4 regions of the Paenibacillus sp. CAA11 genome follow, and region 1 is predicted to be linked to each of the others. Evidence: riboswitches for the same ligand, from Rfam matches in the RefSeq annotation. Region 1 holds a riboswitch; each other region holds the start of a gene.
The links. Region 1 has a riboswitch for thiamine pyrophosphate ahead of DCC85_RS02440 (ABC transporter substrate-binding protein). Riboswitches for the same ligand answer to the same signal wherever they lie in the genome.
Positions count from the first base shown of each region.

Region 1 (7,383 bases):
GCCCTCGTCAAGGGCTCCGGTAATCATAAAGGTTCAGGGTTTCACCAATCAGAGGTAGCCCGGATGCCATTCTCCAGGCTACCTCGTAGATGTTTTAAGCTGTCCAAACCTCATTCTCTCCGCCTTCATTCAGCACTTCAATCCGGCTAGGGGTAATCTTGAGAACCACATAATCGGGATCATTGGGGCCATCCAGCCAGCGGCTGAATTCGTCCCGCCACACGCTCTTCTTCAATTCTTCGTTGTCACTAATCTTGGCGGTGCCTTCAATTTCTAGAACATCCCCGGTTCCCCCCTTCTCGTATCCAAGCAGCAGGAAGACGTTAGAGTTCTGTTCCAACTCTTGTACCTTATGCGTCTTTTTATCGGTAGCCATATAAATCTCCAGGCCGTCATGATACAGCGCCATATATCGTACCTTTGGTTTGCCGCCTTCCACCGTAGCAAACGCAGCGAACTTATTCTCCTCTAAAGCGCGGCCGATCTTGCTCTCCAGCGTGTTAGCCATGGGGCTTGCACTCCTTTTTCTGTAAAGTCATTTTCAATAGTAGTGTACCCTTATTCCAAAATATGAATCCTCAAGCAGCCAAAGGATCCTCATACTTCCTGCTGGACATCTTCGTCAGCCGGAGGCTATAATGGCAATAGCAATACCCGCAAATTTCATACAGGGGAGCTGGAACTTGGCCGGCTGAGAGTGTGTCCTTAGACACTGACCCTTATACCTGATCTGGATAATGCCAGCGTAGGAAAGTTAGATTCGTATGAATGTCTATTTACATGTTCATCGAGTGCGCGAGGCGTCCCGTCGGGGGCGTCTTTTTTTATGCGGTCATTACCCAGCGGGAATTATTGTAATTAAGGAGAGAGACCGTATCATGAAGAGAAGAAGTAAAGTATCTCTGCTGCTGTTATGCAGTGCGGTGCTGCTGTTTGCCGCAGCAGGCTGCGGCTCGAACAACGCAGCGACTGGCAACAAGAACTCAGAGAGCAGCACGACCGCACAAGGGGACAAATCCCAAAGCCTACGTGAGGTCAAATTCGTACTGGACTGGACGCCAAATACGAACCATACCGGGATTTATGTGGCCCAGGATCAAGGCTACTATGCGGAAGAAGGACTGAAGGTAGACATTATTCAGCCAAGCGATGCCGGTGCTGACACCATGATCGCTTCCGGCACAGTTCCATTCGGCATCAGCTACCAGGAAGGCGTGACCCAAGCGCGAACCCAAGGTGTGCCTCTAGTCTCGATCGCTGCTGTCATTCAGCATAATACCTCCGGCTTTGCCGCTCCGGTTGACCGGAACATCAAATCGCCTAAAGATTTTGAAGGCAAGAGCTACGGCGGCTGGGGTTCCCCTGTTGAAGAAGCCGTCATGAAATCCATCATGGACCTGCAGGGAGCAGATGTAAGCAAGGTGAAGAAAATCAACATCGGGGATGCGGATTATTTCACTGCGGTCAAGCGGGATATCGACTTCGCTTGGATTTACTACGCCTGGACAGGCATTGAAGCCCAGCTGCGCGGCGAGCCACTGAACATGCTCTATGTTAAAGATTATTCCAAGCAGTTGGACTACTATACTCCGGTCATCGCCACCAACGAGAAGACCATCCAGGAGGACCCGGAGCTGGTGAAGGCGTTCATGCGAGCCACTGCCAAGGGCTACCAATATGCGATCGACCATCCCGACGAGGCAGCTAAGATTCTGGTTAAGGCCGTACCTGACCTGGATGAGAAGCTGGTCACCGCCAGCCAGAAATGGCTGAGCCCCCGCTATCAGGACGACGCTCCGCGCTGGGGAGAGCAGAAGGAATCCGTATGGAAGGGCTATGCCGACTGGATGTATGAACGAAAGCTGCTAGACAAGCCGCTTGATGCTGCCAAAGCCTACACCAACGATTTTCTGCCAGCTAAATAGATTGAACTAAGATTTACATTGATCTTTCTATATATAACGGCCTAATACGGCCCTATAACATTCATATCTTTAGCTCATTCTATAAATAAAGCTATTATTATGTGAAAAGCGAGGTTGTTACCATGGCTAACACACTGCTTAGTATTCAGATTATTCCTAAGACGCCGGGCGGCGAGGACGTCATTCCTTACGTTGACCGGGCCATCGAGGTGATTCAGGCCTCCGGCGTCAAGCACCAGGTCAATGCGCTGGAGACCACTATGGAGGGCGAGCTGACCGAGCTCCTGGACATCGTCCGCCAAATGAACGAGGCTGTTGTCGAATTCGGAAGTCACAGCATTATCTCCCAGATCAAGATCCTGTACACGCCGGACGGCGCAAGCATGGATAAGCTGACGGAGAAATATCGCCCGTGAAGAAGAGTCAAATATGGACAAGCGTGTGGCCGCCCCTCGTGGCGGTCCTCTTGTTTTTGGCCGCTTGGGAGCTGGCGGTCGATGTCTTTCACGTAGACAAATGGATCCTGCCAAGCCCTGCGGATATCGGGCGGGAAGCTGCGGCCGGAGCGGCCGGACTGTGGGATCATACGAAGGCCACTCTGCAGCTGACGCTGATCGGGTTTGCTGTTGGCGTTCTAACCGGACTGATAGTTGCCTTCCTGCTGCACCGGCTTCCTCTTGTCAAATCAGCCCTCTATCCGCTGCTTATCTTGAGCCAGAACGTGCCTACAATTGCGCTCGGCCCTCTGCTGATGATCTGGTTCGGCTTCGGCATTCTTCCTAAAATTATACTGATTACGCTGGTGTGCTTCTTCCCCGTTGCGGTAGCGACGATGGACGGCCTGAACAGAACGGATCCCTTGATGCGCAACTATATGGAGATGGCTGGCGCTGAGAAGGGACAAATCTTCCGCAAGCTGGAATTTCCTTATGCCATTCCTTCCATGCTGTCGGGCATAAAGATCTCTGCGACATACAGTGTCATGGGCGCAGTTATTGCGGAATGGCTGGGCGCTGAGAAGGGCATCGGCTATTACATGAAAATGCAGAAGTCCTCATTTCGGACTGACCGTGTATTCATTGCCATTCTCATCATTGTCGTCATCAGCCTGGCGATGTTCGTCTTGATCGCCCTGCTGGAGCGCTGGCTGAGCCGCTATAAGCCGGAACGGAAATAAGGAGGCTTCCCTCATATGAATATGAATATGAACTTGAACTTTAACTTGAACAAGCCTAAGGACAGCCTGTCAGACAACCGCTCTGCTTCGCAGCAGCCGGTACTGGAAATTCGGGAGCTGCGCAAGAGCTATTCGAATGGGCGCCACAAGGTTGAAGTATTAGACAACCTCTCCTTCAACGTTGCTTCCGGCGAATTCGTCTCGATCGTTGGCCCTTCCGGCTGCGGCAAGAGCACGCTGTTCCATATCATCGGCGGGCTGACCAAGCCGGATGAAGGCGGAAGCGTGCTGCTTGAGGGCCGCGACATTACCGGACAGCGCGGCCATATCGCCTATGTGCCCCAGCAGCCGGCGCTCTTCCCTTGGCGGACGACGCTGGACAACGTCATCCTTGCCCAGGAGATCGCCGGGACGCCAGCCAAGGCGGCGCGCGAAGAGGCGCGCGAATGGCTGGACAAGGCGGGCCTGGGCAGCTTCGCGGACGCCTACCCGCACATGCTGTCCGGCGGAATGCAGCAGCGGGCTGCCTTCCTGCGCGGGCTGCTCAGCCCGCAGGAGGTCATGTGCCTCGATGAACCGTTCAGCGCACTGGATGCGCTGACCCGAGGCGACATGCAGCACTGGCTGCTGGACCTGTGGGAGAAGCACCGCCGGACGGTGCTGTTCATCACGCACAGCATTGAGGAAGCACTGCTGCTCTCTGACCGGATCATTCTGCTCTCCGGGCGTCCCGCCTCTATCCTGCGCACCATTCAGGTGCCTTTCCCAAGGCCCCGCCGCGAGGAAATCACCGAAGATGCTGAATTCCTACGCCTCCGCCGGGAGATGACCGGCCTTCTGCGGGAAGAGCAGCGCAGGATGCAGCCGCCCGGCAGCGCTCGTTCCAAGTAGCTGGACTCAAGATACACCAAACATACCAAACGCACCAGACTTGCAATCACACCAGACACGCCAGGCGTAACAAGCATACCAGGCATACCAAAGCCAAGATCAAAGCCGTGCCGATGACTCCTCCCTAACCCCTGCCGTTACTCACCGGCAGGGGTTATTTTGGGCTGTCCTGAAATTTTGCAACCTTAAATAAAATTTGCGCCCTTTCAAAGAGGCCATCTGCTGGGATAAGATAGAAACGGTTATTGAAGCGCTTACATTAATAACATGGAGGCTAGTCTTATGAATGTCCAAACACAGTCCCCGCATGACCTTCCCTTACGCCCTCCTCCGGGCCGGGAAGAGAGACGCCGATCATGGCTGATGAAGCTCCGCAAACAGCGATACCTTCAGGTAATGGCACTGCTCGGCATCGTCTGGATGGCAGTCTTCTGCTATGTTCCCATGTACGGCATTATTATCGCGTTCAAGGAATATACGATCACCCACTCTATCGCCGATGCCCCCTGGGTTGGGCTAGAGCACTTCCGGGCCTTCTTCGAGGATGAGGAGCTGGGCAACGTGATTCGCAACACCCTTGGCATCAGCTTGATCAAGCTTGTCATCGGGTTCCCGCTGCCGATCCTGTTCGCGCTGTTCCTGAATGAGCTTCGTGCAATGAGGTTTAAGAAGGCGGTTCAGACCATTTCTTACCTCCCCCACTTCCTATCTTGGGTTATCCTTGGCGGCATTTTGACGACCTGGCTGGCCGAGACCGGACTTATTAACAATGTCCTGCTCAGCCTCCATCTCATTAAGGAGCCCATCAGCTTTCTGGCCGAGCCAAGTTATTTCTGGTCCATTGTAGTGACCTCGGACATCTGGAAGGAGCTGGGCTGGTCGGCGATCATCTACCTGGCAGCTATGGCAGGCGTCTCCCCGGATCTTTACGAGGCAGCAACCATTGACGGAGCCGGACGGTTTCAAAAAATGCGTTACATTACGCTCCCCTGCATTAGAGGCACGATAGCCATTCTGTTTATTTTGGCGGTCAGCGGTATTCTGAACTCTAACTTTGACCAAATTCTGGTGCTACGCAACTCCCTCAATGAGAGCGCCAGCAATGTCATCGATATCTATGTCTATCAAACCGGTCTCTTAAGCAGCCGTTATTCTTATTCCACCGCGGTGGGGCTGATTAAGTCGATCATTGCGCTTATTCTGCTGCTGTTTGCCAACAGCGTGACGAAGCGCTTGAACAATACTTCCCTATTCTAAGCCAAAGGTGGTTAACCCGATGTTGAATCGCAATCGTAAAACGACAGGGGAATCGGTGTTTGACGCCTTCAATGTAGTGCTCATGCTGCTCGTCTGCTTCGCCACCCTTTATCCGATCTGGTATGTACTGGTCAATTCGCTTAATGATGGCCAGGACGCCATGCGCGGAGGAATCTACTGGTGGCCAAGAATCCTTAGCCTTGACAGCTATAGAGCCGTATTTGAGAGCAGCGGCATCATGACCGCCATGGGGGTTACGGTTGCCAAGACCGTCCTTGGCACACTGATTCATGTCTTTTTCACGGCAATGGTGGCTTACGCTTTTTCAAGGAAACAGCTGATCGGCAGGAAGATCTACATGTTCATCGGAACCATCACCATGTTCTTTGGCGGCGGTTTGATCCCTTATTTCCTGGTCATTCGCGACCTCCATCTACTGGACAACTTCCTGGTGTACATCATTCCCGCCATGTTCAGCTTTTTCGACCTGATTATCTTCGTTTCATTCTTTCGCGAGATTCCCTCCGGACTGGAGGAGGCCGCGGAAATAGATGGCGCAAACGATCTGGGTATCTTCCTGCGCATCATCATTCCAGTCTCTATGCCAGTTGTAGCTACTATCGCCTTGTTCCACGGGGTGTACCAGTGGAACGACTATTTTACCGGAATGATATTTATCAATGAAATGGATCTTCAACCTATTCAGACTTATCTCTACAGGGTGGTCGCCGAGTCCAGCTCCAACCAGATGGCTGCCAGTATGCCGGGAGGCATCAACAAGAATGTAACGTCTCAATCCATCAAGCTGGCCACGATGGTCGTCACGACCCTGCCGATCGTGCTGGTTTATCCCTTCCTGCAAAAATACTTTGTGAAGGGCATGCTGATCGGGTCCATCAAGGGCTGATATCCTTGACTATTGCGGCTTCATCCTCTTGCCGCTGCCAACCCGGCAGACCAGAGGTTCTTCATAAGTTATTACCAAATTAAAGGGGCGAAGACAATGATAAAGAAAAAAGCTCGTCATATGCTTATCTGGTCACTTACCCTCACCCTGCTGCTCAGCTTAACGGCCTGTTCCGGATCGAAGAACAGCAATGGCCAAGAGCCGCAATCCGGGGATACCAGCAGCAGCCCGGCTGCTCCGCTCTCTAGCGATCAGCCAAACTGGAAGAATGATATTTCTCCCATCACCTTCGACTGGTATATGAATTTCTCCTGGTTCGCCAACAAATGGGGAGGCGACGCCACCTCTAAGTACATTACCAAGAAAACGGGGGTGAGCGTTAACTTCATCGTCCCTGCAGGCAATGAGAACGAGAAGCTGAATACGATGATTGCTTCAGGTAGCCTGCCGGATTTCATTACGCTCGCCTTTAATGCGGACGGTGTGAAATCCATGATCGAAGGCGGACTCGTCGAACCGCTGAACAAGCTGGCGGATGAATATGATCCTTATTTCTATAAGGTTGCAGACCCCGCAAAACTAGCTTGGTATACTCAAGAGGACGGCAACGTGTATGCTTATCCGAACTCCTCCGCTTCACCGAAGGATTTCAAGAAATACTCAAGTAAGTATACTTCCAACCAGACCTTCATGGTTCGCAAGGATATGTATGAAGCGCTGGGTAAGCCGGATATGCGGACGCCTGAAGGCTTCCTGGCCGCTCTGAAAGCAGCCAAGGAGAAGTTTCCGGACGTAAATGGTCAGCCGCTCATCCCACTCGGTCTTCATGAATTCACAGATACGGGCAACTACTCTCTGGAAGGCTACCTGCAGAACTTCCTTGCCATTCCTTACGAGAAGGACGGCAAGCTGTATGACCGCTCTACCGATCCCGAATATGTCAAATGGCTGAAGACGCTTCGTCAAGCGAATGAGGAGGGGCTGCTCTCGAAGGACATCTTCATCGACAAACGCCCGCAAATGGAGGAGAAGATTTCACAAGGCCGCTATTTCGCTATGCTGTACCAGCGCAGCGATATGGCTCCACAACAGAATGCCCTGTACGCCAATGATCCAAATTCGGTCTACATCGCAGTCGACGGACCGGCGAATTCCAAGCTGGAGCCGCCTACGCTTGCCGGCCCGGGCATTTCCGGTTGGACCGTGACCCTCATCTCGAAGAAAGC
Region 1 is NZ_CP028922.1:551,032-558,414, reverse strand. It holds gene DCC85_RS02445 (pyridoxamine 5'-phosphate oxidase family protein) at 95-508, opposite strand; TPP riboswitch at 660-770, shown strand; gene DCC85_RS02440 (ABC transporter substrate-binding protein) at 879-1,925, shown strand; gene DCC85_RS02435 (thiamine-binding protein) at 2,048-2,341, shown strand; gene DCC85_RS02430 (ABC transporter permease) at 2,338-3,102, shown strand; gene DCC85_RS02425 (ABC transporter ATP-binding protein) at 3,124-3,993, shown strand; gene DCC85_RS02420 (ABC transporter permease) at 4,261-5,250, shown strand; gene DCC85_RS02415 (carbohydrate ABC transporter permease) at 5,270-6,157, shown strand; gene DCC85_RS02410 (extracellular solute-binding protein) at 6,254-7,383, shown strand, end outside.

Region 2 (7,383 bases), 2.0 Mb from region 1:
GATTAGCTCTTCCCCGCGATAGACCTTGCGGTCATGTAGCCTTATACGCAAATCCTCATAGGCTAAGACAGACAATTCATCCAGCTGCATCCTGCGAAACAAGCTGTGTAAATGACGCAGCCTGACCGCCAACTCTTCTACAGGTGCCCCTTTTCCCAAATAATCATCTGCTCCGGCCTCAAACGCTCTAGTCAGACTAGTTGTTGATGGACACCGTTCAACGACAATGACCGGAATTAGTATGTCATTAGCTTCTCTTCTAAACTGTGCAAGCCACCGTAGTCTAATATCTTGATCGCAGTCTATCGCCAGAAGCAGGGCTATCGGCTTAGATTCCCTCAGCTGTTCCTGTACTTGTTCAGTTTGGTCTACAGTTAATACAGCCAATCCTTGTTCAGCCAGCTTTCGGGATATGATATAGGCGTATGTCGGGTCGGTATCCTTGATAAACAGAATATAATCCTCCAAGTTGAGCAGCCACCTCTTACCCAAATTCACGGTGCTTCTGCTTATTCTGCAACAGGAGGAATGACTTCATACCTCTAGCCGAAATAACGTGTATACAGAGTCTTAGCCTCCGCGATATTCTTCGTTCCATGAACTAACGCGCGTCCATCCTTAAATAGCACCATTCTGTGACCTCCAATGGAATAAGCGAGCAAGAAGGGATTGCGCTCGACCTTGCCTTCGCATAAGGCTTCAAGTTTTTGGGCAGCCTGAGACAAATCAATCTCCCGCCGGAACGGCGGCCTGATCTGAACCGTATCCCTGCCGCAGAGAACTTCACTTCGGGTTCGATTCTCTGCAGACAAATAAGGAAATACCGCGTTTGGCCCGCAGGAAGGACAATCCTCTTGCTTGGCATTCTCAACCTTAATTGAAGTTTGTTCATTCCTCCACAGATCGAAGGACAGAAGGGTTCCACGCAGAGCAGCTTGCTGGCCGGTTAGCAGCTTAAAGGCTTCTGTTGTCTGATGGGCAACCACCGTGTGAACAGCCATAGGAATAATCCCCGCCGTATCGCAGGTATCCCCTCCGAAAGGAACGGAACGCAAGAGGCAGTTAAGACAAGGTGTATCACCCGGAAGAACGGTAAAAGTCATACCATAGCTCCCTACACAGCCGCCATAAATCCAAGGAATCTGCCACTTTTGAGAAATATCATTGATTACTAATCTAGTCTCAAAATTGTCTGTAGCATCCATAATCAGGTCCACTTCCTTGACCAAAAGCTCAAGTTCCTCTGCCGTAACATCCATTACCCTCGCGTCTACCTCGACTTTAGAATTGATGGCAGATAGTCTTTGCTTAGCTGCGATCGCTTTCGGTAGTCTCTCCTTCGCATCCGCTTCAGAGAATAGCTGCTGACGCTGCAGATTACTCCATTCAACATAATCTCTGTCTGCGATCGTGAGCCTTCCTACGCCTCCTCGGGCCAGTGTTTCCGCAATTGCTGTTCCCAGTGCGCCCGCTCCAATAATAAGCACGTGGGATTGCAGCAGCTTTGCCTGGCCTTTGGTGCCGATCGGAGCGAATCGGATCTGTCTGGAGTAGCGCTCCACCTCTTCCTCAGGAACCTGAAGTTTTTTATCATCTGTCTGTTCTACATTTACGTCGCTTTCTTGCATGAACTATTTCCTCCCTGCCGTACTATAACCCGTTACTCCAAACATTCTATCATAGCCTTTGCAGATAATTATTTTTATTTTTATCCGCCTCCGACAAAATGAATAATTTCTATGCGGTCCCCGTCCTGCAGCTGCTCCTTTGCCTGCTGCTCAATAGGCACAATCTGATGATTGACCTCCACGACAACCGAGTTCATATGCAGCCCAATATATGTGAGCAGCTCCTTTATAGTCCTTGTTTTCCCAGAACAGGTAACGAGCTGTCCATTAATAGTTAATTTCATAGCCAAGCTGTTCCTCCTTCGTTCAAGTTAGCCAAGGAGGGGTTCTTGAATAACAAGCAAACAAAGAACCGCCTCCATAAGGAAGCGGCTCTATTCTCGATATGGCTGCGTTCAGCAAGTCTTCACAGTGACTGTACTAAAAATCACCGTATTGTTCCGCTGATCATATTAATATACGCCGCAAAGGCCGTATGTCCATATCGAATACCCACTTCCCTACGCTGGCATAATCCAGATCAGGTTGTAAGGGTCCGGCAGATTCATCCCCCGTCTCAGCCGCCTAATTCGCAGCTCCCCTAGTGAATAATTCAATTGTGTAACTGGAGTGATTTAGTTATGTGTTGACCAAGCTTCAACATCCCATACCTTGGTTACCCAGTCTTCATAGAAATCAGGTTCGTGTGATACAAGCAGCACAGTACCTTTGAATTCCTTAAGTGCCCGCTTTAGCTCTTCCTTGGCGGCAACATCCAGGTGATTCGTAGGTTCGTCAAATAGAATCCAGTTTGTCTCACGCATCATCAGCTTGCATAAACGTACCTTCGCCTGCTCGCCACCGCTTAGTGCACTGAGCTGACGGGTAATATGCTCGTTCTTAAGACCGCAGCGGGCCAAGTGAGCACGAACCTCATGCTGATTCAGATGCGGGAATTCGTTCCATACGTCATCGATTGGAGTTAAATTCCCGGGACGCACTTCTTGCTCGAAGTAAGCAGGATACAGGAAATCGCCGGTGTATGTTTTGCCGCTAACTGGTGGGATTTTCCCTAAAATGGTCTTTAGCAGTGTTGATTTTCCCACACCATTACAGCCAACAATAGCTATCTTCTCGCCGCGTTCAATAGTCATACTCATCTTCGGCAGCAGGGCATGGGAATAACCGATCTCAAAATCAATTCCTTCGAAAACCGTCTTGCCGCTGGCGCGAGATTCTTTGAAGCCGAATACAGGCTTAGCTGCTTCCTCCGGCTTATCGATTCGCTCCAGACGGTCCAGCTGTTTCTCCCGGCTCTTAGCTCGGCCGGATGTTGAATATCTGGCCTTATTGCGCTGAATAAAATCTTCCTGTTTCTTAATATACTCCCGCTGCTTCTCATAAGCATCAATATGCTGATTCTTATTGATATCAGCCATCTCAAGAAATTTCTCATAGTTGGCCGAATACCGGGTCAATTTAGCAAATTCTAAATGGTAAATGACCGAAACAACCTTGTTCATAAACTCTGTATCGTGAGAGATCAGAATGAAGGCATAAGGATATTCTTGAAGGTAATTCGTCAACCATTGAATATGCTCGACGTCCAGGTAGTTGGTTGGCTCATCAAGGAGAAGAACATTCGGCTTCTCCAGCAGAAGCTTGGCAAGCAGTACCTTTGTCCGCTGACCACCGCTCAGGGCGGACACGTCTCGATCTAAGCCGATAGCCGATAGCCCGAGACCATTTGCCATTTCCTCCACCTTAACATCGATAAGATAGAAATCTCCCAGCTCCAGCTGTTCCTGAATATCGCCCATCTGTACAAGAAGCTCTTCCAGCTCTTCCGGTGTGGCGTCACTCATTTTCTCTGTAATGGTCATCATCTCTTGCTCCAATTCCAGCAGAGGAAGAAAAGCGTCTTTCAGGACATCGCGAATCGTCTTGCCTGGCGTCAATTTTGTATGCTGATCCAGGTAACCATAACGTACCTTAGGCGTCCACTCTACCTTTCCGCTGTCCTTCAGCAGCTGTCCGGTGAGTATATTCATTAAGGTCGATTTTCCCACCCCATTCGCACCGACCAAGCCTACATGCTCGCCTGCCAGTAAACGAAAGGATACATTCTTAAATAATGTGCGGTCTCCAAAATTATGAGACAAATTATCTACAGTCAATAAACTCATTGTAATGAAACGGCTCCTATCACTATGATAATGAATGCCTTATCAGCCTCTATTTACGGCATTCCCTCTTATATTAACACAAGGAGCCATACTTCCGAAATATCGTGTTCATCCCTTAGCGAAATTAAAGCTATTTAGTCAGACAAGGAGCCTCAAAATATCCTCTCACCGCTGCTTCACGCTCATTCGTAAAAACTTCCTCAAGCTTATAGCTACCCTTACAAGACTCACGATAATAATATTTAATACCGCTGCTTAGATCGACACCTCCATAAATAACCTTCCGTTTGATCAGCCGTCCTCCCCCAAAGCTATAATTGTTATAATATTGCTCTCCCACCGGAATACCCTGCAGGAATACAAGTATTCCAACGTCTGCTAAGGTATTGTCCCAATCCTCATCAGGAATTGTTGGCAATGTGAACGTATATTTGAGTCCTGTCTGTCTAGCGTATGTATTGTGCTTATTAATAACCCCTGCCAGATCATCTTCTATGCAGCGGACAATTGTAGTCCTGCGAATATCATCAAAGCGGGCCTCCTGTTTAAGAATAGTGATATCCTGAGAAGCAGCCAGTTCTGCCCGCCTGCCGCGAGACCATTGTCTTCTCTGCGAGTCTAAAACCTCTACTTGATCATCTAATGTGAGTCGGATTGCCTTTCCCTGCTCATCTATTAATGTGTAGGGCTTCTTCTCAGACCATAGATGCTGGATTTGCGGTTCGCCATTCTTACTTAATGTCTCCTGGGAAGAATAAATGTAGTATCCATCATAATCAATGACCAGAACCGCAGGGATATATTGCAACAGCGCTTGTTGTGCTAAGGGATCGTCCACCACTCCGAAGTTAACATATAGCGTATTCAACAAGGCACTTAAAGCCCTCTCCTTGTTAGCTCTAAAATAACGCTCCGAGTCGTAGCCGGCTTCATACTTCTGCAGCTCGTTCTCATTCAGCCTGGTCGCTCCATCCTGAGCAGCAGTCCTAATTACGGCATTATACCTTTGTTCAATCAAATAACCCGCCCTTTGCTGAGCAGCATGTAGATCTTCGGCCCAGAACAAGCCACTGAAGACCATCACAAAAATCATCGCCCAATTAGTAATCTTCATTAAGCACCATGCCTCCATAAATGAGCGGGGATGCTAACATAGCCTGGCTCTCTCCGTACAGCAGCCGCTCAAGCGGCCCGGACGACAATTCTCCTGAAGATTTAATCTGAACAGAAAAATAATCTCCGCTCTCAAGATAGTATCTTCTATCTCCGAAATTCGTTCCTGTCCCCTGCTGTCCATACATACTTTCTAAGATATCATCCGTATAAAAAGCCTCATCTACAACATTATATTGATTCAGAAATGTAGTGGGATCTGCTGTATCTGCATACTCAGGTTGATACACCTTATGACGGTGCTCCATTTTCAGCTCATATCCATGAAGTGACAGCCCTAACTGGCGGTTGAATTCCTCATACATCCCCTGAGTGATATAACCCTTGGTTCGGACAGAGTCCACAAAGCGCTGCTGATCACGATATACGGACATTAGCGATAAGTCATCCTGCATCTTGGCGGTCTGCATCGTAGGATAGAAATATAGCAAGAGAACAGCAAGCAGGGCGGCCGTTATTTTGGACAAAGCGTTTGTCAGTTGAACCCCTCCTACTCTCTTGTAAATTCTATCCGGGTTATGTTCCCTCGGTCGTTACGCTCATAACTGGCTCTATACTTTCCCGCAAGGTCAATCCATGGAACGGTAGATGCGATTATTTTATCCTCAGGCGCCTCCACAGCCTTTTCCAGCTTATGTCCATCCACCTCGATTTCCAAACTCTGTTCATAATGATCTCTCCATAAGTAGAAAATTTGAGTACCCAAGTAGATTTCAATGTCTGTAGTTAATGCAGTACTCTGGGTATTAATTATTCCTTTCTGATTCTGCTTGCTGACCTCTATACTTTGAAGTCCCTTCTTCGCTAAATCCAGTCCCTGTAAAGCATAGACAGCAGCTCCCACCCATAACGCTAACGATGCAGCGATCCAAAGCATCTGTTTGACATGCCCGCTCATAGTTATCCTATCAACGCACCGTTGTTTGCGTGAAAATTAAGCCGCGCACAACATTTGAGCTGTCCTTGATGACATTAGCCTTGAATTTCCCGCTAGGATTCACATACTCATTGTCTGCCTCATTCCAAGTGTTTGCTATATCCCCTCTTCCCTCGTAGAGCACCGAACCATAGTCCGGATTTCCGGCAGCCTGAACGGCAAGCTGATAACCATACCATTGTCCACCGATGTTTTTACCTGTTTTTACCTGGATGCCGAATTGATCCTTACCTTTGTATTTCCTTAGGGCATTAGTCACCTGGGAACCACTAATGGTCGTCTCGTCATATACCGTAAAAGATGCTTGGGCCAGTTCAGTTTGAATATCCGAGAAATTGTTCTGTGCCGTCTTCGTAGCCTCCTGGGCTGAGATAAACAAGATAACTACAATCGTGATTAGAGCAATCGTTAGAAATATACCTGCAGCGACCTTTAAAGCTGATGAAGCATTATTCATTCTTGAATCCTCCTTATAAGTTAGGAAATATGCTGGATCTGTTCGTAATACACACCCATCTGATTAAAGCTCATCCATAATAGCGGAATCACAAGATAAAGGAACACTAGAGCATACATAGGCGTAAATCCGATCATTCTGCCCAGGTTCGCTTTACGATCTAGTAATTTCTCATATTCAAGCTTGCGTTGTTCGAAATAATAGCCCATCTCTTGATCCAGGTCATCAAAGGCTTTTCTTACCGGGAGCTTATCTACGGCGAGCATTAACTTATCTGTCAAAAGCTTAAATTCTACCAGCCCCACATCCTCTTTAAGCTCCTCAATCGCCTGAAGAGGGTTGTACTCATAGTTCAATAGGCATTTCTGAATTGGCGTTCTGAACATGATGGAATAGGAGTGCAGCCACTCCAGAATTTCTTCCGCAGAGATCCGCTCTATTTCTTTCAATATGCCGATCATTGCATAAAATTGATACACCTCGTGCTTCATATCCATCGTTCGAACTCTTCTGTAGAAATAGAGCATCCATAAAGGGGCATAGTAACCACAAAAGCCAGCCAAGAAGGCAACTAGCACCTCCCACCATTTCACATATTCGCTCTGATAACGCTTAAACTTAAATTCGAGACGCTCCGCCCAAACTTCAAGCTCTTCTTCACTGGGATGATTCAAACCCTCAGCATCGTAATAGTGCTTTAACTCATTCCGATCTAGGGAACCAGTTCCTTGAATTTGCCTCATAGCCCGTTGGTCCAACCGCGCCTGCTCTTCAGCTCGTGCTTGATCCTCTTTGGTCATTGTTCCAAACAGAATATTTGTAGGTTCCGTCGTTACAATGCGGTCTTTAGCAAGCAGATGCAGAAGTACGGCGATAACCATAGCGGCTGCAAATCCGATAATAAAATATAAAAATCGTCTGAGATATAACCACTCTACCTTCCAAGGAGTATCCGTATCTCTTATCAAAGCCTCGCTCCTGATATACGAAGATGATCCTCTTGCCGGCATCAGCTTTGAGACC
Region 2 is NZ_CP028922.1:2,580,111-2,587,493, forward strand. It holds gene DCC85_RS11890 (response regulator transcription factor) at 1-468, opposite strand, end outside; gene DCC85_RS11895 (MoeB/ThiF family adenylyltransferase) at 543-1,628, opposite strand; gene thiS (sulfur carrier protein ThiS) at 1,709-1,912, opposite strand; TPP riboswitch at 2,109-2,220, opposite strand; gene DCC85_RS11905 (ABC-F family ATP-binding cassette domain-containing protein) at 2,243-3,793, opposite strand; gene DCC85_RS11910 (hypothetical protein) at 3,924-4,907, opposite strand; gene DCC85_RS11915 (hypothetical protein) at 4,894-5,433, opposite strand; gene DCC85_RS11920 (hypothetical protein) at 5,457-5,864, opposite strand; gene DCC85_RS11925 (ABC transporter permease) at 5,875-6,360, opposite strand; gene DCC85_RS11930 (hypothetical protein) at 6,381-7,383, opposite strand, start outside.
Region 2: linked by a shared signal. The riboswitch ahead of thiS (sulfur carrier protein ThiS) and the one ahead of DCC85_RS02440 (ABC transporter substrate-binding protein) in region 1 are both predicted to bind thiamine pyrophosphate.

Region 3 (7,383 bases), 420 kb from region 1:
CGCTTGCAGCCCCCGCGAGCTTAGACAATATAATATAGGCAACACCCAGCAGTGGACTGCTGGAACCAGCCATTCTAACATGGTATAAGCCATGTGGGTTCAAAAAAAGCTCCAAAAGCGTGCTGGCCCACACCAGCATAATTCCCACAAGAAAAACCACCGACTTAATCCAGAACAAGCTGGAAGTCTTAAGAGGCAGTGTATGAGATATTGACCTCTTCCCAATATAGAAATCCTGATAGTAATCTACAAAAATATAAACAGGGATTAAAATACCTATGACCATGTTGATCAGCAAATAAGTAAATGCATAATCCGAGTTCTTATTCCATGCAAAATACAAACTAACACAAGAACTAAGCACAATTAAAGTGGCGACAACAGGAATATGCCGTCTGAGCTCCGTCTTGAATTGGGGCAGCCACACCATTTCCATCCTCCTTTATTGCTAGCTAGACAAGCTCCTTGAAAAGCGATTCTATAGATTGTTGATAGGTTTGATGCAAATGTTCCACACTCCCCTGAAGCAGCACTTTACCGTCACTAACAATGGCAACATCTGTAAAAATCTGCTCCACATCATGTACCAGATGGGTACTAAGAATAATCGAGCTCGCAGGATCGAAATAATCAAGAATAATTCTCATAATTTTGTCACGGGTAGAGGGGTCTACAGCGGCCAGCGGCTCATCCAGCACAAACAGCTTAGCCTGCCTAGCGAAAATCAACGACATATTCACCCTCTCCTGCATGCCTTTGGACAGTGACTTAACCTTATCTTTCAAATGAATTCCCAGATCGTCAATCATACCTAGAGCACGGTTGCGGTCAAAGTCTGCAAACGCCTGGTCAAAGAAGTTAACGGCCTCCCCTACATTCATCCAAGGATACAAAAATTCCCGATCTGGCATATAGGACACAATGGCCTTAGTGGCAACTCCCGGCCTGCTTCCTGCAATAGTGATCTCTCCCTGGTAGGATCGAAGAAGGCCCACAATTAATTTGATCAGTGTTGTTTTTCCCGCCCCATTGGGCCCCAGCAAACCCAGAATTCGGCCTTCCGGGAGAACCAGATTCAACCGATCCAGCGCCTTCTTGCAACCGTATTTCTTGGTTACCTCATGACATTCAAGCAAATATTGCAATGTGCACTCATCCTTCCCTTCTTCAGTCTTCTTTCTATGAAACCAAAATGTGTAACACGACTGATTTTTATTGTAACTGGGTTAAACCTGCGCTTCACCGAAGCTTTACCGCAATTCACGCAAAACTTATCTTTTGGTTGCTGATACCAACCATACGGTCACCAACAGAAAAAGCATGCCCCTTCAATGAATGAAGAAGCATGCTATGGTATAAAAAAAAGGATCCCGGGATGAGCTGCACAGCGTTCATTTCTACTAAGCTACATTCGTCCACAGGGTCTTATCCCTTTAAGAGGGTCTCCGTACTTTAACGTTATCAATCTAGGCTTATTCCATGTCCTCCTGCTCTCTTGTCGCTGTCGTTAGCTTGTCAGCCTGCCTGCAAGGCTGTGGCTGACAAGCCTGCTCAGCTGGCGCGCCGCCTCACCGGACGCCTCCGCCTGCGTGATCGCCGAGATAACGGCGATCCCGTCTGCACCGGCGTGGATAACCTCCTCCACGCGCGATGCCGTGATGCCGCCGATGCCTACCAGCGGCAGCTCAATCCCGCTTGCGCGCAGCTCGCGCAGGATGGACGGGCCCTGCACGGCACGGGCATCGTCCTTGGACCCCGTCGGGTAAATTGGCCCGATGCCCAAATAGTCGGCACCGCCGGCAGCAGCCCGGCGCGCGTCTTCTACACTGTGGGCGGATACACCCAGTATCCGCCCCTCCCCGATGCGGACGCGGACACGGCCCGCATCTTCATCGTCCTGCCCGACGTGAACCCCGTCGGCATCAATGGACAGCGCCAGCTCCACATCGTCATTGACGATGAACGGCACGCCAGCGCGCCGGCAGGCGGCCTGAAGCTCACGTGCCAATTCCTTGAGCGGGGCGCCGCGGAGTGCGCCAGGCCCCTTCTCGCGGAACTGGACAAGCGTTGCCCCGCCGGCCAAGGCCTCCTCCACGACCTCCAGCGGATGGGACCGGCAGTTCTGACTGCCGACTACCAGGTACATCCGCAAGAGCTCACGAACTTGTGAAGCAGACCAGCGGCCTGTCATGAGCGCACCGCCTGTCTGCGGCGGTAGGCCCAATGATTGGTTGGGCCATGCCCCTGGCCCAATCCTAGATTCTCCTCGATCGCCGCCTGAATAAAAGCCCTGGCAACCTCCACTGCCTGCCCTACCTCGGCCCCCTTAGCCATCTCGGCAGCAATCGCCGCCGAGAACGTACACCCTGTGCCATGGGTATGCGGGGTGTGAATGCGGGGGCCGGACAGCTCAGAGAAGCCGGTGCCGTCATAGAGCAGGTCCACCACCTGCTCGCTGCCCTCTGCATGTCCGCCCTTGATGACCACCACCTGCGGGCCGCAGGCGCCGATCCGCTTGGCGGCTTCCCTCCGGTCTGCCGCCGTCCTGATCGCAAGGCCGGACAGCACCTCGGCCTCGGGCAAGTTCGGCGTCACGACCCGCGCAAGCGGGAGCAGCAGCTCCTTCAGCGCCTGAACCGCCTCCTGCTGGAGCAGCTCGCTGCCGCCTTTGGCAATCATGACCGGGTCAACGACCACGTTCTTCCAGCCAAAGGCTCGGATCTGCTCGGCCGCTGCCGCAATGATATCAGCGCTGAACAGCATGCCGGTCTTCAGGGCGCCGACCGTAAAGTCTGAGCCCACGGCCTCGATCTGCTCGGCCGTCGCTTCCGGCGGCAGCGGATAGACCCCGGATACGCCCATGGTATTCTGCACCGTGATGGCGGTAATCGCAGACATGCCGAACACCCCAAGCTCCTGAAATGTCTTCAGATCCGCCTGAATGCCGGCCCCCCCGCCGCTGTCTGAGCCGGCGATTGTCAGCGCTGTGGGAATGGTGTGATTGCTCATGCCTGCTGGCCTCCGGCTCGCTCGGCCTGAAGCTCTCTGATCGCCGTATGCCCCTTCAGGGAATGCGGATGCAGCTTCGCCAGCTCATCGAGAAAAGCGATCTGGAAGCTGCCCGGCCCTTGGGCAGAGGTTCGTTCTGCTGCGCGGGATGCCGCTGCCCCGTAGAAGGCCAGGCCGGCCGTACCGGCTAGCAGCAGGTTCTTCTCAACCGCTGCGAACGCTCCCAGCACGGATGTCAGCAGGCAACCGGTTCCGGTCACCTGGGTGAGCAGCGCATCCCCGCCGCTGATGATCCGGCACCCCTGCCCATCCGAGATGGCATCCTCGCGGCCGGTAATCGCGACGACAGCCTCCAGCTTACGCGCGGCCCGGATCGCAAGCTCCGCATTCTCATCGGCTCCACTTATGCCGGCGTCAACGCCCTTGATCTCCCGGGCTTCACCAAGGAGATGCGCGACCTCTGCTGCATTCCCGCGAACCAGGCTCACCTTCACTTCACGCAGAATACGAAGCGCCGATTCCGTCCGGAAGGCAGTCGCGCCCGCGCCAACCGGGTCCAGCAGGACAGGCACTCCGTGAGCATTCGCGGACAGCCCTGCAAGGATCATGGCATCCACCTGCTCTGTGGATAGGGTCCCGAGGTTAAGGACCAGGGCTCCAGCTACCTTGGCCATATCCGCCACCTCTTCTGGAGCATACGCCATAACCGGCGAAGCTCCGAGCGCATACAGGCCATTGGCGGTGAAATTGGTGACCACTACGTTCGTCATATTATGAATCAGCGGCTTGGCCCTCTGGATTTTAGTAATAAGACCCGAAATATGGTGTTCTAACATGGGACTAACCTCACTTTTCTCTTGGATTGATTTTTCAATAGGAGAGTTCAGACTTACAGTGCCGCAGCCTCTAACTGAACCGGCCATTCCTCAAGCTTGTAAGCCATATCCCAGAACAAATACTCCAGCTGACAGCTGAGCATGAAATGCTCGGTCATTCTCGCTCGTTCCAGCTCTGTTGTTGTTTCCGCCCATGCATCTACACGTTCCCGGAACTGATCTGTGACGGTCATGGACTGACCGCCATAGAAGTGAATCCACTCATAGAATGGGTGGGACTCTGAAGGACGAACCTCTTCCAGAAGCCTCTGGCCAATCTCCAGATACGTCCATGGACAAGGCAACAATACGGCCATAATCTCTCCCAGACTCCCTTCATATGCCGCCGTAAGCATATGACGAATATAATGATGTGCGGACGGAGCCAGCGGATATCCCTGCAGCTCCTCATAGGTCACCCCGGCAGCCTGGCAAAAGTTCTGATGCGGATGAATCTCACTGTGCAGAATGAACGAGATTTGCTCATTAAATACAGCGATATCCTTCCGACTTGTGCTTTTGGATATGGCCAGTCCATAGATGCGCATGTAGGCGTTTAAGTATTCAAAGTCCTGCTTGACATAGTGAATCAGCTGTTCCCTCTGCAATTTCCCCTCTGCAATTCCCCTTACAAAGGGATGGTTAAAGATCGCCTCGAAAATGCCGTCCGCCTGTCTGCGGAGCGATGCGGTAAAGCTCATGTTCTCCACCTCCGAATAATAGCCTTGCAGGAAGCACTCTAAAGACCCGCACGCACAGCTTAAACGGAACGCAAAAAAGCCGCTCCAGGGAACTGGAGCGGCTGCTATGGGGCAAGGTTCTGTACTTCACTAGTCACTAATGAAAGTACAAGGGGCAATATATAACGAGCCGGCTCCACTTTCCTACGCTAGTACGAACTAGATCAGGTTCAAAGGGTCCAAGATATGCTCTTGTCTCAGCCGCTGACGGCTCCCCTAGTGGACTTCCTATGTAATTTTGGAAATTCATTATTTCACTACAACTGTACCTATCCCAGCCTAAGAAGTCAAATTAAAATTTGCAGAGCTTGAATCGGCCTGTTGATTGCAAACGGATAGAGCTGCTTGAACATCTCAGGGCATTTCATCCATAAATGTATCCATACCCAAGGCTTCTTCATCCGCTACACTCTGAATGTCCTCCGAGCTGATCCGGATAACCTCATAGCCGTCCTGTTGCTGCTTCTTCAGTGCCCGTTCAAGGATGAACTTGGGGCTGCCTTCCCCGGCGTCTTCATCATAGACGAGCAGAATGCCATCGGTCTTGCGCAGCAGCAGCTCGTCGCGGGCGGTGAACTGCCAGGGGCCTGCATAAGGCTGCTTGCTAACCGGCGCATAGTAGTCCACGCCTCTCAGGAGTTCGCGGAAATATTCCTGCTTGTCCTCCTTCCAGTTCTCCTCCTGGGACTGGAAGGCTGTCAGTATAGAACACTTCAGGTGCGGATATGTGCTCTTGAGCTGTATAGCCACCTCTACAGCCCATAAATCCACCCCGTATTGTCCTGGCGTAATGATCCATTCCAAGCCTTCTTCCACCAGCGGGACCAGCTTATTCTCAAGAGCCTTCATAATATACGGAATGCCTTGATGCTTCTGATTAAAGATATTCAGTTCATGGGCGCGATAACCGGTTACGAGCAAATTCTTCATAGTTCCCATCCTTGCTGTTTCTTAAATCGGCGCTTGCCAGCATAAAAGAGTCCTTCCGAAAGCTGCATTCTTCGGAAGGACTTTTAGGATTCATTCCTTGTATATCATTATACCACTTCTCTAGCCGACCTTCTGGTACATATGCTGCAGATAACGCCAGCGTGTAATGAAATAATACACAACCTGCACTGCGATGAAGAATGCATACAGCGAGAGCGCATGCCCGAGCATGCTGTAATCGATCAGCTGCTGGAGAGCCATAAAAGCTACCGCACTGTGAACTACAGCCAGCACAATCGGCAGGAAGAACATCAGAACGAGCTGCCTGGTGACAACCTTCCTCAGCTCCTTCCGGCTGAGTCCAATCTTGGAGATCATGCGGTACTGCTGCTCATCCCGGGACAGATCGGCATACAGCCTGGAATAGGTAAAGCTGGCCGCAAAGGTGAAGAACACGATACCCACAAGCCCGCTGACAATCAGAATAATGCCGTTAGACTGCTTGGAATTGGCCCAGTTCAGCACCAAAGATTCCAACGGATACTCAGGCATCTCTTTATTAATGGACGCGCTCAGCTTCTCGGCAGCATCACGAGTTTGCTTCCAATCCTCAACATTGTAGAGTACCGTCTTGGCTATCGAAACATAATCTCCCGCCGCTTTAAGGCTTTCGTACAAGCGGTCCGAGATCACAATCATATCTTTATTGCCTCCCGGAACCACTCTCTCGGTCCCCGGGCCTATTAAATGAACTTCATATTTTTTATTCATAAAAATAAGCTCGATCTCGGCTGGCTTAGCATCTTCGCTCTCTTTCCGGAATTCATTCCGCTGTTCGACAGTGCCAGGAGTGCGGAAGCCATCTTCTCCCTCTTTCAAAGTGGCCGGGCCATAACCGAGCAGACCAGTCATCGCATTGTATTCACTCAGCTTGATAAGCTCTGTTCCCTGATCTGTGAATAAAGGGATAAAAGCTGCCTTTTGGTAAGAAATGTTACTTTGCTTAAGCGCGGTCTCGATTTCACTTAAATGCTTCTCTTCTTCCCCATTTTCCGTATTCGAATGATAAGTGAACGCATACGGATTAACCATCTCCGACAGTCCGGGATCTGAGACAGCCAGCATCGTGCCGATTCCCGTAAAGGAGGAAGCCACGATGATCGTCACCATGAAGAACATAACAGCATTGTCCTTCATCCGGTAAGTCAGCTCCGAGAAGGTCAGCAGATTTATTCTCCGGAAGAACAAAGACCTCTTCGTCTTCAGCCTGCGGATGAAATATACACTCAGCTGCGTATAGAGGAAGTAAGTCCCCAAAATGGTGAAGAAGACCCCTGCGAGCAGCAGCGGGAAGAAGGCGAACAGCCGCAGAATCGTGAACGCAAATACACAAGCATAACCGCCGCCAATGAAGAGGACAGCCAGCAAGGATAGCAGAATGGAAGCCTTCGGCTCAGGCTTTGGCGCATCTTCTGCTTTGATCAGGTCGATCAGATTTCCTTTTCCCAGCAGCAGGGAGCTGAGTATAGAAATAAACAGGAATAGAATGAGGAAGGCGGCTCCCGTCAGCAGCAAGGGCTTCAGCGGGAAATAGAAGGGAAGCCCGTGATTGATCGCCAGCACCGTTCCGCAAAAGAGTAGAATCAGCTTGGAGAAGATGATGCCTACACCCATCCCCATAATGATGGCCGCCAAGCCAATCAGCAAATTCTCTGTAAAGACCAGGCGGTTGAGCTGCTTGCGCGACATGCCCAGCAGCATGAATATACCGAACTCCTTCTTCCGCAGCTTCAGGAAGGAGCCAACAGAATACAGCAGGAACAGAAATG
Region 3 is NZ_CP028922.1:968,142-975,524, reverse strand. It holds gene DCC85_RS04405 (hypothetical protein) at 1-430, opposite strand, end outside; gene DCC85_RS04400 (ABC transporter ATP-binding protein) at 453-1,145, opposite strand; gene thiE (thiamine phosphate synthase) at 1,508-2,191, opposite strand; gene thiD (bifunctional hydroxymethylpyrimidine kinase/phosphomethylpyrimidine kinase) at 2,188-3,009, opposite strand; gene thiM (hydroxyethylthiazole kinase) at 3,006-3,845, opposite strand; gene tenA (thiaminase II) at 3,899-4,585, opposite strand; TPP riboswitch at 4,749-4,852, opposite strand; gene DCC85_RS04375 (SLOG family protein) at 4,979-5,554, opposite strand; gene DCC85_RS04370 (ABC transporter permease) at 5,675-7,383, opposite strand, start outside.
Region 3: linked by a shared signal. The riboswitch ahead of tenA (thiaminase II) and the one ahead of DCC85_RS02440 (ABC transporter substrate-binding protein) in region 1 are both predicted to bind thiamine pyrophosphate.

Region 4 (7,383 bases), 1.7 Mb from region 1:
GATGAAATCTCCGGGAGCGGCCTCCGCCTTCTCTACGGCAATGGCTTCCCGGTCTCCGCGGAAGCCGCGGAACTCGGCAAGTTCCAGCCTTGAAGATGGGCCAGGCTGCGATTCCGCCGCAGCTGCTTCCACCGGTGCCGGAGACAACTGCTGCCGTCCCCGGACAGACCGGGCGTAATCCTCCCATACGCCCGGGTACCAAATGCCATATTCCTGCAGTTCCTGCCGGTAACGGGCAAAGATTTCCTCGGGCTTCCCTTGCCCAAGGATCCTTCCCTCCGGGCCCAGAAGGATTACCCGGTCAACGTAGTCCAGCACCTCCTCAATTCGGTGCTCTACAATGACTACGGTTCGGCCCTCCGACGAATGCCGAACCGCTTGCCAGATCTGCTCCCGCCCTATCGGGTCCAGAAGCGCTGAAGGCTCATCCAGCAGCAGCACTTCCGGGTCCATAAGCAGCACAGAGGCAAGCGCGAGACGCTGCTTCATTCCCTGTGACAATGAAGCGATCGGCACATGCCGGTCCGGCAGGCTGAGGCCGACCTTCTCCAGCGCATCATCCATGCACGCAGGCATCTCTTCTCGCGGAATACCGAGGTTCTCCAACACGAAAGCCAGCTCCTCATCTGCATATGGCATGCAGAACTGGGTATCCGGGTCCTGAAATACAAACCCCCATGACTTTGGAATAATGCCTGCTTCCCATTTCATAGGAACTTCAATTACGCCTGGAATGAGTCCGCTAAATACTTGGAGCAGGGTTGATTTGCCGCAGCCGCTCGGCCCAAGCAGAAGCACCTTCTCCCCCGTATATATGCTTAGTGAGAAATCCTTGAATACGAAGCCGGGCTCACCGGCAAACTTTAGCCTCAGGTTCCGCACCTCTGCTGCTACCCATGCAGGACAAGCATTCGTCTTTTCTTCAACGATATGTTCTTGTAAGCTCATTACTTCTCATCCAGCGCCGCATAATCCTGGTCCTGAACAGGCCGAAGCTGGTTCGTTACCCCGGTTGCCTCCACTGCTTTGACCAACGCATATGCCAAATACCCTGCGAGGACAGCAGAGCTTACCATTCGCAGACCGTATTTATAAATTAGCATCCAAGTCTCATAATCCGCATATCCGTACAGCACATCAGGGATTAGGGAACCGATCGCCGCCCCAACGCCTGCCAGAGCTGCAACACCGGCAGAGAACTTCTTATACCGGAAGGCCGCGAAGACCAGCTCCGCTCCAAGTCCTTGAATAAGCCCATATAAGACCAGCTGCAGACCCCACCCGCTCCCGAATAGAATTTCTACATGCGCGGCTGCGAGCTCTGCAATCAGGGCTACCCCCGGCTTGCGAATTAACAAGAAGACAAGCGTTGGCGCCAGGAACCATACACCGTATACCAATTCATCGGCCTGAATGAACAAGGGGTCCAGCAGATTCGAAACCGAGCCCCAGAAGTGGTACACCACCCCAAGAACCAGCGATACAAGCACGGTAACCAGCAAATCGCTTAAGCTTAATCCCTTTCCTTTTCGAGTGTTTACTAAAGCCTCCATACAATCCTCTCCTTTTTCCCTAATCGAATTGAATTGCACGCAAAAAAACCGTCAGGACATGCGCAGACGGGTAACCGAAAAAAAGAGTACGGACGATTCTCTACGCTGGCATTATCCAGTTCAGATTGACGGTCAGCAGCGGATATATGTAGCTGCAATCTCAGCCCGGCTATCATCCCCGGGCACCCGTATCGCTATGCAATTGTCAATAACATACACCAGAAAGATGTGAACAATCAAGGGTATTTTTTCACACTGTAACCTTTGTTATGTTGATTTACCCTCTGTTTTATGTCAATATTAGCGGAAGCGGTTTAGATTAACTACACCTGCCTGCAATGGATTTGAAAGGGGATTTCCCATGGCTAAAAGAATGATGCGGCTCTTTACGGAACTATCCTCCCGAAAGTGGATTGCGGCGATGACAGGCCGTTTCTCCCACTCGAGCCTAAGCCGCCATATCATTCCTATGTTTGCAAAGGCTTATCATATTCCGCTCCATGAAGCGGAAAAGGAACTCAGCGAATATCGGACACTTAATGAATTTTTTACCCGCCGCCTCAAACCCGGCATGCGTCCCATTCATAGCGAGCCCGACATGATGATCAGTCCTGTGGATTCTCTGATTACAGCGATGGGGCCGATTGATGCGGGGACCATTTTGAATGTTAAAGGTCAGAATTATACGATTGCAGAACTGCTGAATCACTCTCCTTATATGGACAAGTATAAGCACGGTTTCTTTTTTGTGCTCTACTTAAGCCCTACCGACTATCACCGGATTCACACTCCGGTAGCAGGGCGTAAGCTGGAAAGCGAGCATATCAAAGGCAAGGTATACCCTGTTAATGATTTCGGTATGACCCATATGAAGTCGGTACTAAGCCGGAACGAGCGGCTGATCACGTATATCTCCCATGAGCTTGGTGAGGTGGCTGTGGTCAAGGTAGGTGCCATGAATGTCAGCAGCATTAAATATGTGGATGAAGCAGCCGGAGAATGGAACCGGGGCGATGATCTCGCTTATTTTGAATTCGGTTCTACGGTGGTGCTGCTGACGCAAACGAGAACCTTCGAGCCTCTTCCGCAGCTGGCCCCCGGAGTCTCTGTCAAGATGGGGCAGCCGCTTGGCCGATTTCATCGGCCCACCAAGGCCTCTACGAAGGAGCCTGGTGTGCAATAAACATTAAGAGTCCTTAAGATCCAGATGCTAACAAGCAAGGAGCTAAGCGGTTGATTCTCGCTTAGCTCCTTGCTCGTTAACGAATAGTATCCTATTTTGTTGGTGAGGGTGTTCCAAAATTAACTTTTGGGGCACCCTCTTCTCTATGATATAAATGAGTTTCAGAGATTCCTCTAAGTATTAAAACCAGTAATCTTCGCTTCTACCTGGGGGCTTTAGCCGGCGCAGGCGATTTCGAAAAATGCTCCAGCCTGGCGAGTAGGAGCTGCGGCTGCGCATCCGTCGTCTGCTCATGATATACTTACACCTCCTTTTCCAGAGTCTAAAAAAGGCTATAACCACTCATTACCCTCTATCGCATCGAACGAATCATATATTAACGAATTTCAGAAGGGCTCTTGCCGGTATACTGCTTAAATTGCCGACTGAAGAAGAAGATATCGCGGTAACCAAGCGCGTCAGCAACCTCCGTTACATTCATGCCCTCATGAAGAAGCAGGTGCCGGGCACGATCAATCCGGCATTTAATAATATAAGATTGTACCGAGGAGCCCGTGATCTCTTTGAACTTAATGGAAAAATAACGTGGTGACAATCCTGCCCGCGTCGCAAGATCCTTGGTTCGATGAGGAAGACCCGGATGCTGCAGCACATAATTGGCCACCTCCTGAATGACCTCAGCCAGCTGGTTCGTAGCTTTCGGTTCGATGAGCTGTTCCTGCCGCTCCTCCCTTAAAAGATAGATCATCAGCTGCTTCAAAATTAAGCGTGCCTCTTCCTCTGCCCCGTATATCTCCTTATTTAGAGACAGACGCACATAGCGGGACAGCAAGTATTCGAAGTCCAGCGCATTTTCCAGCTTCCGGTATGAAGCGGGAAGCTCCGTAACGGGTACATTAACATCAAAATGAATATAGGTAAGCACAAGCGGCTTCTGAGGGTTATGGGTGGCACTTGTAAAATCACCGGGTCTGAATAAGAAGCAGCTTCCCTTGCCGACCTGTGTTGGGCGATCGTTCAATACAACCGTACCTTCCCCGCTCCAAACATAGAAAAGGTCATAGTTCTCTAAAGGTTTTTCCCGCTTTTGCCATTTCCAGCCGGGCTCGCAGACGATTTTGGCGAAAGCCCGTTTTAGCACAAATGAAGACGGCGAAGCGTTCAACATAAGGTCTTCCTCCCTGTACAAATATGCTTGTATTATACTATTTCAAGGCGAAGACAGAAAAGCGTCCTGGATCCGCTTGTTTTGATTCGTGACGTTTCGCTAAACAAGATGCTATAATGTTAGGCAGTAAATTCGGAAGTTATGCTTGAAAATAACCGTGGTTGGAAGGATGGAAGCGAATGAGTTCACTTGCGGAGCAGTTAAATGAGAAATTAAAAGCCAACAGTCCTGATGTTTATGAGATGCTGTCCACACTTGGCCGGGAAATTTATTTCCCGAAAGAAGGGATATTGAGCCAATCGGCAGAGGCATCCAGCCATGCCAAGAAATACAACGCAACCATCGGAATTGCTACCGAGAATGGCGGTCCGATGCACTTGTCTGTGATTCAGGATACCTTGTCGGCCTATCAGCCCAAGGATTTGTATCCCTATGCTCCTCCTGCAGGAAAACCTGAGCTTCGCAGCCTATGGCGCGAGAAAATGCTGAAGGAGAACCCTTCGCTTCAGGGCAAAGCAACGAGTCAGCCTATTGTCACCAATGCGCTAACCCACGGGCTGAGCATCGTAGCCGATCTGTTCGTTGATGAAGGAGATGCCGTTATTTATCCGGACAAGAATTGGGAGAATTACGAGCTTACATTCGGAATTCGCCGTCATGCCGAGATTATTAATTACCCTCTGTTCACCGAGGAAATGACCTTTAACAGTGAGGGGCTCAGACAAGCCCTGCTGTCCCGTAAATCTCAAGGCAAGGCCATCGTCGTTCTGAATTTCCCTAACAACCCTACAGGCTATACACCGGGCGTCAAGGAAGGCGAAGAGATTGTAGCGGCCATTCACGAGGCTGCAGAAGCCGGAATTCGAGTAGTTGTCGTAACGGATGATGCTTATTTTGGATTGTTCTTTGAGGATTCTCTCCATGAATCGCTGTTCGGCAAACTCGCCAATCTTCATCCACGTATTCTGCCTATCAAAATAGACGGGGCGACTAAAGAAGAGTACGTCTGGGGATTCCGCGTAGGCTTCCTAACCTATGCGCTGGACGATGCGGAGGCGCTTGCTGCTCTGGAGCAAAAGACGCTCGGCATTATCCGCGCCACCATCTCAAGCGGCGCTCATCCTTCTCAGACCTTCGTGCTTGAAGCGCTCAAATCTCCGCAATTCGAAGCCCAGAAGGAAGAGAAATATGCGGTGATGAAAGGCAGAGCCAACAAAGTTAAAGCCCTACTCGACAGCGGAAAATATAGCGGAGTCTGGGAATACTACCCGTTCAATTCCGGCTACTTCATGTGCTTGAAGCTGAAGACGGTCAAGGCTGAAGCCTTGCGCCAGCATCTTCTTCATGAGTATGGAGTCGGCACCATCGCTCTAGGCGATCATGACCTGCGCATAGCCTTCTCCTGCATTGCAGAAGAGAATCTCGAAGAATTGTACGACCTGATTTATCAAGGTGTTCTAGATCTTCAGAAAGCCTAATTCTGAGCTTATGCATCATACTCTAGACGCCGAATTACCTAGCATCGCGCATGGCAAAGGGAAAGGGCCGGAAGCAAATCGCTTCCGGCCCTTCTTTAGATGGTGCAAGGTATAAAAAATGGCTTATTCGTCCTCTTCTTCCTTCCACTTGCGAAGGCGTGCACCATGCATGAAGAGACTCAGCAACAAACCCGCGGCAAGACTGCCTAGGGCCAGCGCTGGCTGATTGTAGGCAAGCACAACAATCGGAAGCCACAGAATAAAGGTGACCGAGAGCTGAACATTGCGTGCAAGCTTAACCGCAGCTCTTAAGCGAGACAGCGGGGGCAGCGGATAGAATGCTGCCGCTGGCGAATCGGCATGCAGCCTGTGCAAGGAAGACAGCTGTGCTCCAAGCAGGAACACAAAGAAGAGATAAATGCCCGCCCCCCACCAGCTCGTCGCATTCCACAGGATCAGCAGAATGCCCAGGAGGCTGAGCCGCACCGTAATGCCAAGCAGTTCACTGCGTATAAATGTCTTGATCAGTAAATATCCGAACGCATGGCTGGGTCCCCACGGAATTCGCTGGCCCACACCTGACAGCCAGCGACGCCGGCTGATTTTCTGGCCTTCGGCCGGAATATCCACAAACCAGCCAAGGATCATAAGCACACGCGAAGCCTGTGTTTTCTCTACTGCAATAAGGGTATCCCAGGGAGTTCTATGTTTGGGAATGACCTTTAGAATAACAAGATAGGTAGCAAGGACCAGCAGAATAAAGATTAGGCTGCGCTCTGCCGGCTGCCACAGCCAGGCCGCAATCATCAGAAGGAGCAGCGCCCAACGAAGCAGGCGAAGGCCCTGTCTGGCCCGTATAGATACACTCCGCAGCTCCTGCCACCCTCCGTAGGAGGATATCAGCTTAAGAACAAGCAGCACTGCCGCTGTAGCAAGAAACGGTTTAGCGTCCAGCTCTGCACGTGTATACATCGGCCATGCGAGGAGGAGCAAAATATATAGTCCTATTAATTTATAAATTACACCGCTCTTAAAGGCCGGTTTGAAATATTCACGCATCCTCTGTTCCATCGGTAGCAGAAAGACGGTGTCTGCCGGCTGCAAATATGTACGGAAGCTGGCGGCAACCGTAAGAGGGGCCAGCAGGATCAGCATGATCAGCCTAATCGGAATTCCCTCCGGAATATTCCTGAGGAAGGATGTATACCAAGCGGAAAATGCGATGATAAGCCCTAAGAGAACTACGGCGACTCCGCTCTGCATCATGTAAGGGAAATAAGGGAGGACCTTGCCCCAGAAAGCGGTCTTTCTTCGGGCTTGCAGGGATCTCAATTCCATACGCTACACTCCGTTCTTCACAAGCGCATAAAAGGTCTCCTCCAGTGAGGAGCCATCCGTTCCCGCCTGCATCGCCACTTCACTTAACGTCCCCTGCGCGATAACACTCCCTTGGTGAAGCACTATAAACCGGTCACAATAATTCTCAATGGTAGACAAAATATGAGAGCTAAGCAGAATGGACGCCCCCTCCCGCTTCGTCTCCAGCATAAAATCAAGCAGGGAGCGAATGCCCAGCGGATCCAGCCCCAGAAACGGCTCATCAATAATATAGAGGGGAGGATGCGCCAGGAATGCGCTCATAATCATGACTTTTTGCTTCATCCCTTTGGACAAATGCATCGACAAGCTATCCGCTTTATTCTGCATATGAAATAGATCCAGCAGACGCTCTGAGCGCCGCTCATAATCGGATGGGTCAACTCCATAGGCTCTGGCGGTAAACTCCAGATGCTCTCTAACCGTGAGCTCCTCATACAGCAGCGGCGATTCCGGCACAAAAGCCAGCGAGGATTGATAGCCTTCAGCTCCCTCCTCGCGAGTCTTCCCCTGAACGCGGACACTGCCCTGCTGGGGAAGCATCAGACCCAGGATATGCTTCATCGTCGTGCTCTTTCCCGCACCGTTGAGGCCGATTAACCCGATCATCTCACCTGGGTTCAC
Region 4 is NZ_CP028922.1:3,782,945-3,790,327, forward strand. It holds gene DCC85_RS17670 (ABC transporter ATP-binding protein) at 1-948, opposite strand, end outside; gene DCC85_RS17675 (ECF transporter S component) at 948-1,553, opposite strand; TPP riboswitch at 1,634-1,753, opposite strand; gene asd (archaetidylserine decarboxylase) at 1,915-2,736, shown strand; gene DCC85_RS17685 (helix-turn-helix domain-containing protein) at 3,113-3,904, opposite strand; gene DCC85_RS17690 (aminotransferase class I/II-fold pyridoxal phosphate-dependent enzyme) at 4,084-5,382, shown strand; gene DCC85_RS17695 (ABC transporter permease) at 5,506-6,720, opposite strand; gene DCC85_RS17700 (ABC transporter ATP-binding protein) at 6,724-7,383, opposite strand, start outside.
Region 4: linked by a shared signal. The riboswitch ahead of DCC85_RS17675 (ECF transporter S component) and the one ahead of DCC85_RS02440 (ABC transporter substrate-binding protein) in region 1 are both predicted to bind thiamine pyrophosphate.